Regions from separate parts of the Erwinia magellanica genome, predicted to be linked through region 3. Evidence: predicted binding sites of a transcription regulator. Region 3 holds the regulator's gene; each other region holds the start of a gene.

Region 1 (3,265 bases), on a different contig from region 3:
GAAATAAACCTGCGAAGAACTGGGGCGGATAAAACGGTTTAAAGCAGGCGCGAACGCTAAGAAGAGATCAGGCGTCCCGTTACTGGCTGGCGTCCCGAACAGGCTCGGCAGAGACCGAAAGAAAAGAGAGCGTGACGGGTGAAGCCCGTTCCGGGCCTCTCCGGTACGCTCTCTTTTGCATAACTGGCTGAATGCAGCTGGCGCGCCAGCGTCAGCCGCTGACTTTCACCCCGGCGGCACAGGCAATAGCGCGCTGAACGGCATCCTCAATGTTTTCACCTGTTGCCAGCGCCACGCCCAAACGGCGTTTGCCGCGGATCTCTGGTTTGCCAAACAGGCGAACCTGCAAACCGGCACCCAGCACGCTGCCTACATTGCTGAATTGCACGTTGTCGCTTTCCAGCTCCGGCAAAATAACGGCAGAAGCGGCAGGGCCGTACTGGCGGATACCGCCAATCGGCAAGCCCAGGAAAGCGCGAACGTGCAGGGCGAACTCGGAGAGATCCTGGGAAATCAGCGTGACCATACCGGTATCGTGCGGGCGGGGGGAGACTTCGCTAAATACCACCTCATCACCACAGACAAACAGCTCAACGCCAAACAGGCCATAACCTCCCAGCGCTTTGACTACCTGCTCTGCGATCTGCTCTGCGCGTTGCCGGGCAAGTTCGCTCATCTGCTGCGGCTGCCAGGATTCACGATAATCGCCATCTTCCTGACGATGTCCCACAGGCGCGCAAAAATGTATGCCGTCTGTGGCGCTGATAGTCAGCAGGGTGATTTCAAAATCAAACTTCACCACGCCCTCAACAATGACCCGGCCAGCTCCGGCACGACCCCCTTGCTGCGCATATTCCCAGGCGGCATCAAGCTGGGAGGCTTCACGGATAAAGCTTTGCCCTTTGCCGGAAGAACTCATTACTGGCTTAACGATACAGGGGAAACCAATCTCCTCCGCAGCCTGAGTAAAGGCTTCATGGCTGTCGGCAAAACGGTAGCTGGAAGTTGGTAGCGCCAGCTCTTCCGCTGCCAGACGTCGGATACCTTCACGGTTCATGGTCAGACGCGCCGCACGTGCTGTCGGTACGACATTCTGGCCCGCTTTTTCCAGCTCAATCAGCATATCGGTGGCGATGGCCTCTATCTCCGGCACGATATAATCCGGGCGTTCCAGCGCCACCAGGGCTTTCAGCGCTTCACCGTCAAGCATATTGATGACATGGCTACGGTGAGCAACGTGCATGGCGGGGGCATCGGCGTAGCGGTCAACCGCAATCACTTCAACGCCCAGACGCTGACATTCCAGCGCCACTTCTTTGCCCAGTTCCCCAGACCCTAACAGCATTACACGCGTTGCGGCGGGGCGCAGCGCAGTACCAAGAGTGGTCATAATCTTCTTACCTGATTGGATGGAAAAAACGCGCGCAGTATAAACGAAAACGATTGCGTACACATCTGCTTTCCAGGCTTGAGCAAAATTTACCAGGCTGTTATACTGTATAAAAATACAGTTAAACGAGGTGTGCACTATGGCTGTTGAAATCAAATATGTTGTCGTCAGAAAAGGTGAGGAAAAGATGACATTCGCCAGTAAAAAAGAAGCCGACGCGTACGATAAAATGCTCGATATGGCTGAAGCATTTTCAGACTGGCTGAGTGCATCACCGCTGACCATGGAAGAAGATCAGCGTGAAGCGCTGGGAATGTTCCTGGCAGAAAATAAAGAGGCCGTTCAGCATATTCTTCGTACCAGCAAAATGCCGGAAGCGGATGATTCTGCAAGTGTTGAAGGCGCAGCTAAAGCGAAAACAGTGTCGGATGCACAGCAAGCAGCGGAAGATGAAGAGCACGGCGAAGAGGATGCTGAAACCGCTTCCGCTAAGCCTGCTAAAAACCGCGCAGCGGTACGCGGCGTCAAAGCGGCCTGAGTTCCCAGCGGGTCGGTTACTGTTTCTTGCGCGCGGGCCTGAAAGCCTGCGCGTCTTTCTGTGTAATACTTCCCGCTGTAAGCCTTCACCACTTCACCACTTCAAAACTTCACCACGTCACAACTTTACCACGTCACTACTTCGCCACTTCAACTGCTCAACTCGTTGCGGCGCACACTCTTTTCAGCGCGTGGAGCGCTTCTCCTGCCACGTCCACAGGCGGCTGCTGATGGTAGAGATCGTTAAATACTTCCAGTCCTAAAGGCCCCTGATAGCCCTGCGTGTGTAACGCGTTTAACAGCGTATAGAGGGGAAAGTTACCCTGTCCGGGTAATAAGCGCTGATGACGGGCAATATCCACAAGCTGATCCTGAGAAGGAAGCGTGGCGAGATCGGAAAGCTGTACCAGAAAGATTTTCTCCACTGGGATCCCGGCAAGATCAGCTACAGTGCGGTTGCGCACAAATATATGGAAAGCATCCACCACCAGACCAAGATTGGGTTCATCTATCTTCTGCACCAGCTGCCAGGCGGCTGGTAGAGTATTGATGTGCGTACTCCAGGCCATCGCCTCAAACGCGATTCTCACACCCCTTTTTCCTGCCTCCCTGCTCAGCCAGCGTAAATCCTCCTCTTCCCGTCCGGCAACAGAGTCCGGATCGGTCGATGCTGGCGCCAGTAACGTGCTGGCCCCTAAAAGTACCGCCGTATCCAGCATTTGCAGCGCTTCCTTGCGCCTGGCATCACGCCGGTTATCTGGCGCGCCCGTAAAATCCAGCAGCACCTGATAATCTGTCAGGCCTGTTTGCTGATTGTCGAGCAGCGCAGCCAGGTTTCTGGCATCGCCAGCATGTGCCTCCACATCCTGACGCCACAGTTCGATCTGATCAAACCCCGCCTGTGCCGCAGCCATCACTTTTTGCTGGGGTGTGCCGCCAAGCAGAACCGTATTAATAAATAGTGGGTTGTTGATAAATCTGGCCATAATAATTCCCTTCAGTTGTGCAAGTGCTTACTGCTGGAAGAGTCTTTACGCTCCCGCTTAAAAAAATGCAGCAAGGACTGAAAAAGCTCAGTCAGAAGGTAAGTATAGCGGCCAGAGAGCCGTTATCAGACCAGTGTGAAAGTTAAGGTTTTCCAGGCTTTTCTTCGCTTTACGCTTCTTGACACCTTCCCCTCTATGCTGGTTTTTTCATTTCAGAGCGGGAAAGGTTATGAGTAACTGGCTGCAACAAATTCAGACCGTATTAGGAAGCAGTAAATCAGGCGGCGGTGAAGGCCTGAGTAAAATGCTGGCACCAGGCGCTTTGGGTGGCCTGGCAGGGTTACTGATTGCC
Region 2 (3,265 bases), on a different contig from region 3:
AGGCATTCTCTATGGCGACAGTGAATTAATTATTCATTGTGCCCAGAGAAGGCTGAACAGCCATCATCCCCAACCTTCTCTGCTCCACGGCGATCTGTGGCCGGCAAACTGTGGAGGCAGCAGCAGCGGCCCGTGGATCTTTGACCCAGCCTGCTACTGGGGGGACAGAGAGTGCGATTTAGCCATGCTCGGCTGGTATGAAGATCTGCCTCTGGAGATTATTGAGGGCTATGAGTCCGTCTGGCCTTTGCCGGAGGATTACCTGCTGCGCCAGCCCGTTTACCAACTTTACTATTTGCTCAACCGGGCTAACGTCTTTGGCGGTTACTGGCTTGGCGAAGCACAGCAGGCTGTTGGTGCGCTGCTGGATGAGGATGAACTGCACGCCCGTCCGGCCTGACAGCGCTCTCAGGCCGTTCTGTCAGTAGATAAAGCCCAGCAGCTTCAGAACAAAATAGCCCGCCACGGCAATCAACACAGGTAAGACATAGAGCGGGAAAAATTGCAGGAAGATGGTGTGGCGCGGCACCACAATTCGCTCTTCCAGCTGCTGGCGCGAACGTCCCTCCGGCCCTTTTGCATTCTCCAGAATCAGCTGATCTTCAATTCCTTCACGCAGATGTCGCGACTGCCGCCACATTCTTGCCCCGGAAGCCTGAAGGGCCAGCCCGACAAAAATCAGGATGTAAATAATCCAGAAGGTAACATTGCTGCCGTGGTTGAAATCGGGCTGCGGTGAGTTATTCCAGAACATATCCAGGAAGCGGGTATTAAAGCGGATCATATCGATCATCACATGCGAGAAATCCTGCATAACCGCATTGATCCCCTCGCGCTTCTCGCGGCTCTTTTCCAGAAAGGTCATCAGCGATATCAGTGTGGAAATCAGCGCCGGAATAAAAATAATCCAGCCAGCGACTCGCTTGAGGATGGCGACCCGTCCAGCTTGTTGATAAGTCATGCTTTCTCCTGACTATGGTTTAAGGTGGTAAGTTTACCTTCAGGGGAGGAAATGTGCCTGAAAAAAGTTGCGCTGTCGTGCGAAAAGGCGGGAAAGATGCCTCTCAACCCCGGATGTTGTCATTTAAGAGTTCATGCTAAGGTAAGTCAAATTAGTTAATGGAGCCGCAATATGTCTTATTCACGCCCAGTGCTTGCCGCTATTTTTGATATGGATGGTCTGCTGATAGATTCTGAACCGCTGTGGGATCAGGCAGAGATGGATGTGTTTTCAACCTTAAACATCGACCTCACCCGACGCAGCGAGCTGCCGGATACTCTGGGCCTGCGTATCGATCAGGTGGTAAGGATGTGGCATGAAACCTTACCCTGGAACGGCCCTTCGCAGGAGGAGGTCACCCAGCGCATCATTACCCGCGCTATGACCCTGGTCGAAGAGCGTCGTCCGTTGCTGCCGGGCGTGGAGCAGGCCCTGAAACTGTGCCGAGCGGAAGGATTAAAAATCGGGCTTGCTTCAGCCTCTCCGTTGCACATGCTTGAGCGCGTACTTGAGCTGTTTGAGCTGCGCAGCTATTTTGATGTGCTCGCTTCCGCCGAGGCGTTGCCTTACAGCAAACCCCACCCGCAGGTCTATCTTGATGCCGCAGCACGTCTTGGGGTTGATCCGCTTAACTGCGTGACGCTGGAAGATTCCCTGAACGGGATGATTGCCACGAAAGCGGCACGGATGCGTTCTGTGGTTATCCCGGCGAAGGAGTATGCGGACGATCCCCGCTGGTCTCTGGCTAATGTGAAGCTGAATTCCCTGACGGAGCTTACCTCTGCCCATCTGCATGGATAGTGTTGTTCAGGCCGGGCAACGCCCGGTCTCTGCGCCATGTTGCCAAAATTAAGGTGATTGCGGTAAAAATGGCCTGAAACGTTAAAAAATTAATCTTTCGTTACAGCGTCACATATTTCTTCTACTGTATATATCCCCTATACTGGATGCATCGACAGTTCTGTAGCCAGGTATCCCTATGACGGCCGAAGGCCATGTAATATTTGCCATCGCCAGTGCCATTTTCGCCAAACGTGCTGAGCTGACGCCAGAACTGGGTAGTGGCGACTGGTGGCATATTGTGCCTGCCACGCTGCTGACCTGCCTGTTACCCGATATCGATCATCCCAAATCCACGCTGGGGCAGCGCTTTCGCTGGATCTCGCAACCCATCGCCCGCCTGTTTGGTCACCGTGGTTTTACCCACAGCCTGCTTGCGGTATTGGGCGGCGTGGCGCTGTTTCATCTGAAGGTGCCAAAAGAGTGGGTGATCCCGGCGGATGTGTTTCAGAGCCTGGTACTTGGCTATCTGAGCCACATTGCGGCCGATATGCTCACCCCCGCTGGCGTGCCTCTGCTCTGGCCCTGCCGCTGGCGTTTTCGCCTGCCCTTGCTCAGAAGCCAAAAAGGTAACCAGCTGGAGCGAGTCTTGTGTTTTGCTTTAGTAGGTTTTGCCATGTGGTTTCCTGCCGGTTCGCTCCCTTTTGGTGCGTCTGGCTGGACTACGGAAGTGATTAATTCTGTAGAAACCAGCATGAACCGCCTGATAAAGATGCAAAGTGCGCATTAAACCCTCAATTTAAACCGAATTGTTATAAACCATTCCTTTTGGATATATAGCAGCTTCAGCCTGAACTGTTACCATTCCTCCACTGGACGCACCTGGTGCGCGCTGAAAATTATCCGTTTACAGACGTAGGGATTACGTCGTCCTCACTGGAGTACTGGGAATGAACCTTCCATTAATTGCTAACCTGGTGGCCTTTGTTGCCCTGTTAGTTATCCTGGCTAAATGCGGTGCCGCCCACTGGAGCCTGTCGAAAAAGGTCCTGCTTGGGCTGGTAGTCGGCGTACTGTTTGGTCTGGCCCTGCATACGATTTATGGCTCAGAAAGCCCGGTGCTGAAAGAGTCCATCAGCTGGATCAATATCGTCGGCAATGGTTACGTGCAGCTGTTGCAGATGATCGTTATGCCGCTGGTCTTCGCCTCTATCCTGAGCGCTGTTGCCCGCCTGCATAATGCTTCTTCGCTGGGTAAGATCAGCGTACTGACCATCGGCGTGCTGCTGTTTACCACCGCCATCTCCGCGCTGGTAGGCGTTTTCGTTACCTGGCTGTTTGGCCTTAACGCCACCGGTCTGGTGCAGGGCGTTCAGGAGACCGCACGGCTTGCCGCGCTGCAAAATAACTATGTGGGCAAAGTCGCAGACCTCTCCACGCCGCAGCTGCTGCTCTCCTTCGTGCCGAAAAATCCGTTTGCCGATC
Region 3 (3,265 bases):
CCAGTGTCGACGCCAGATAAGCCAGAGCGTCAGCCCACGCAGCAGCAGGAATACCGTCACTGCAAGCCACAGCCCATGGTTGCCCAGCAGCGGAACGGTAAACAGCGTCAGGCCATACCCCGCAGCCGCAATCACCATACCATTACGCATTTCGCTGGCTCGCGTTGCACCGATAAACATACCATCAAGCAGATAGCACCAGACTCCGCAGAGGGGCAGCACGATCTGCCAGAACAGGTAACTGTCGGCCTGCTGTTGCAGGGACGGAATGGAGGTCAGCAAGGCGACTATCTGCGGCCCTGTAAGACCATAAATCAGGGAAAAAGCCAGCGCCACAAGCCCTGCCTGACGACAGGCGGCGCGCCAGACGGAGAGCAACTTCTCTGCGTTTTTGGCCCCAAAGGCCTCGCCAGAGCAGGCTTCAACGGCATAGGCAAAGCCATCCAGCGCATAGGCCGTAAATGTCAGGAACATAAGCAGCACCGCATTGACGGCGACAACTTCGCCCCCCAGCCGCGCCCCCAGAACCGTCAGTGAGGCGAAGCAGAGTTGCAGCAGCAGGGAGCGCAGCATAATGTCGCGATTGAGACGCAACAGCCGCCCGATGTTGCCCCGCCAGGCCGTTTTTAACACCGGCAGCGAAATACCGCGCAGCTTCAGCACGCGCCACACCATCACTAAACCGATAATCATGGTGACATATTCCGCTATGGCCGTCGCGGCAGCGGCACCCTGCACGCCCCATTTCAGGCCAATCACCAACCAGAGATCCAGCGCGATATTCACCACGTTCCCCACCACCAGCAGGATCACCGGCGCTCGCGCATACTGAACGCCCAGCAGCCAGCCAAGCAGCACCAGATTCGCCAGCGTGGCGGGTGCGCTGAGCCAGCGAATATTCATAAACAGGGCGGCCTGATGCAGCACCTCTTTGTCGCCCCCAACAAGGGAAAGCGCAAGATGCGTTAAGGGAGATTTCAGGAGAACAAACAGCAGGCCAGCGGCCACGGCTATCAGGAGGGGTTGCATCAGCGCACGAGCCAGAGCAGGTTTATCTCCGGCGCCAAAAGCTTGTGCCGTGAGGCCGGTAGTACTCATGCGTAAAAACAGCAGCAGCATAAAGAGAAAGCTGGTGGCCGTGGTGCCAACGGCTACGCCACCAAGATAGGCAGGCTTATCCAGATGGCCAACGACCGCCGTATCCACCAGCCCCAGTAGCGGCACGGTGATATTTGACAGGATCATTGGCAGCGCCAGCCGCCAGAGATGTTTATCCGAGGGGGAAAATAATCGCATTATCATCCACTGTGCGACTGGCTAATAAGCACTATCGCGGCACCAGGCCGGTGCCGCGATACCAATGACGCACCGCTCTGAGGGTGCGCCCGGCCCCGATCGTTAGAGCCAGTTACCGTTGCGGATCACGCCCACGGCCAGCCCTTCAATCGACAGCGTCTGCTGACGCAGGTCGACAACGATCGGTTGGAAATCGCTGTTTTCAGGGAGTAAATGCACAATATTTCCCTGTTTTTTAAGGCGTTTTACCGTGACCTCATCATCAATACGCGCCACCACTACCTGGCCGTTACGGACATCCTGAGTTTTATGCACGGCAAGCAGGTCGCCATCCATAATACCGATGTCTTTCATCGACATCCCGCTGACGCGCAGCAGGAAATCGGCACCGGGTTTAAACAGGCCCGGATCCACCTTGAAATGCCCTTCAATATGCTGCTCTGCCAGTAAAGGCTCCCCGGCAGCAACGCGCCCTATCAGCGGCAACCCTGTCTCATCTTCCATCATCAGGCGGATACCGCGTGATGCGCCAGAGACAATTTCAATCACGCCTTTACGCGCCAGCGCTTTGAGGTGCTCTTCAGCCGCATTAGGGGAACGGAAGCCGAGCTGCGCAGCAATTTCCGCCCGCGTCGGTGGCATGCCGGTCTGGTTAATGTGGTCGCGTATCAGGTCATAAACCTGCTGCTGCCTTGCCGTTAGTGCTTTCATCCCGCCCCCTGGTTGTTTATACAGTCGACTGTGAGTATATACAGGTATTTGCGCATTGAAAACCTAAACCTGCTTAAATAGCGGCGGTTCGCTAAAAACGGGAAAACATCCCGTAATTAACCCATTAACAGCATTACCCACACAAAAATAGCGAGTAATATCGTCAGCAGCACAGCAGCAGAGCCCATGTCCTTCGCGCGGCCAGACAACGGATGGAATTCACTGCCAATACGGTCCACCACCGCCTCCAGCGCACTATTGAGGATCTCTACGATGATGACCAGCACCACAGACCCTATCAGCAGCACTCGCGTAATGGCATCCACGTCGAGCCAGCAGGCGACGAGGGTGGCAATAACGGCAGCCACCGCCTCCTGCCGAAAAGCCGCCTCGTTTTGCCAGGCAGCGCGTATTCCTTTCCACGAGTAGCCAGCGGCTTTTATAATGCGGGTCAGTCCGGTGACGTTATTTGCCATAATGAGGGAACCCTTTGTGATGATTAACGTCAATGTCTGGGTGGCGCACAATTTGCAACACCACAGATCTCACTGGCGCTTTCTGGTATGCTTGCGGCGCTTTGCTAACAAGAGGCTTCATGTTGTCTATGTCAGGTTGGCGTAATTTATATTATAAACTATTGAATTTACCGGTTAAATTTCTGGTAAAGAGTAAAGCGATTCCTGCCGAGCCGGTCACTGAGCTGTCGCTCGACACATCGCGCCCTATTATGTATGTGCTGCCCTATGATTCAAAGGCCGATCTGCTGGCGCTGCGTGAACAGTGCCGCAAACAGGATCTCCCCGATCCGCTGGAGCCGCTTGAAATCGACGGAACGGTACTGCCTCGTCACGTCTTTATCCATGACGGGCCGCGTGTTTTCCCCTATTTCGTGCCAAACGTGGAGTCGGTGAAACTCTTCCATGAGTACCTGGATCTCCACCGCAGCAATCCTTTGCTGGATGTGCAGATGGTGCCGGTCTCGGTGATGTTTGGTCGGGCACCTGGCCGCGAAGTGCAGGGTGACGATCAACCCCATCTGCGCGTGCTGAATGGTGTACAGAAATTCTTTGCCGTGCTCTGGTTAGGCCGCGACAGCTTTGTGCGTTTTTCGCCTATGGTGTCGCTTCGCCGCATGGCTACCGAACACGGTACGGATAAAAGCATTGCGCAGAAGCTGGCAAGAGTGGCGAGAATGCACTTTGCCCGCCAGCGTCTGGCTGCGGTGGGTCCCCGTCTGCCCGTCCGTCAGGACCTTTTC

The links. Region 3 encodes LexA, which represses DNA repair genes until DNA is damaged. Its sites were predicted from a motif close to TNCTGTATGTACATACAGNA; they were not measured.
Region 1: AAH450_RS06465 (YebG family protein) is a predicted target of LexA. The motif match lies at 1,494-1,513, and genes of this name have one in related genera.
Region 2: AAH450_RS03935 (metal-dependent hydrolase) is a predicted target of LexA. The motif match lies at 1,942-1,961, and genes of this name have one in related genera.

What each region holds. Positions count from the first base shown of each region.
Region 1 covers NZ_JBCHVC010000001.1:1,412,867-1,416,131, reverse strand. Annotated here, with positions in the region: gene purT (formate-dependent phosphoribosylglycinamide formyltransferase) at 212-1,390, opposite strand; gene AAH450_RS06465 (YebG family protein) at 1,530-1,928, shown strand; gene AAH450_RS06460 (sugar phosphate isomerase/epimerase family protein) at 2,086-2,913, opposite strand; gene AAH450_RS06455 (tellurite resistance TerB family protein) at 3,143-3,265, shown strand, end outside.
Region 2 covers NZ_JBCHVC010000001.1:858,649-861,913, reverse strand. Annotated here, with positions in the region: gene AAH450_RS03950 (fructosamine kinase family protein) at 1-400, shown strand, start outside; gene AAH450_RS03945 (YniB family protein) at 422-961, opposite strand; gene hxpB (hexitol phosphatase HxpB) at 1,133-1,801, shown strand; gene AAH450_RS03935 (metal-dependent hydrolase) at 1,980-2,570, shown strand; gene AAH450_RS03930 (L-cystine transporter) at 2,731-3,265, shown strand, end outside.
Region 3 covers NZ_JBCHVC010000003.1:534,730-537,994, forward strand. Annotated here, with positions in the region: gene dinF (MATE family efflux transporter DinF) at 1-1,296, opposite strand, end outside; gene lexA (transcriptional repressor LexA) at 1,399-2,007, opposite strand; gene AAH450_RS14235 (diacylglycerol kinase) at 2,124-2,483, opposite strand; gene plsB (glycerol-3-phosphate 1-O-acyltransferase PlsB) at 2,612-3,265, shown strand, end outside.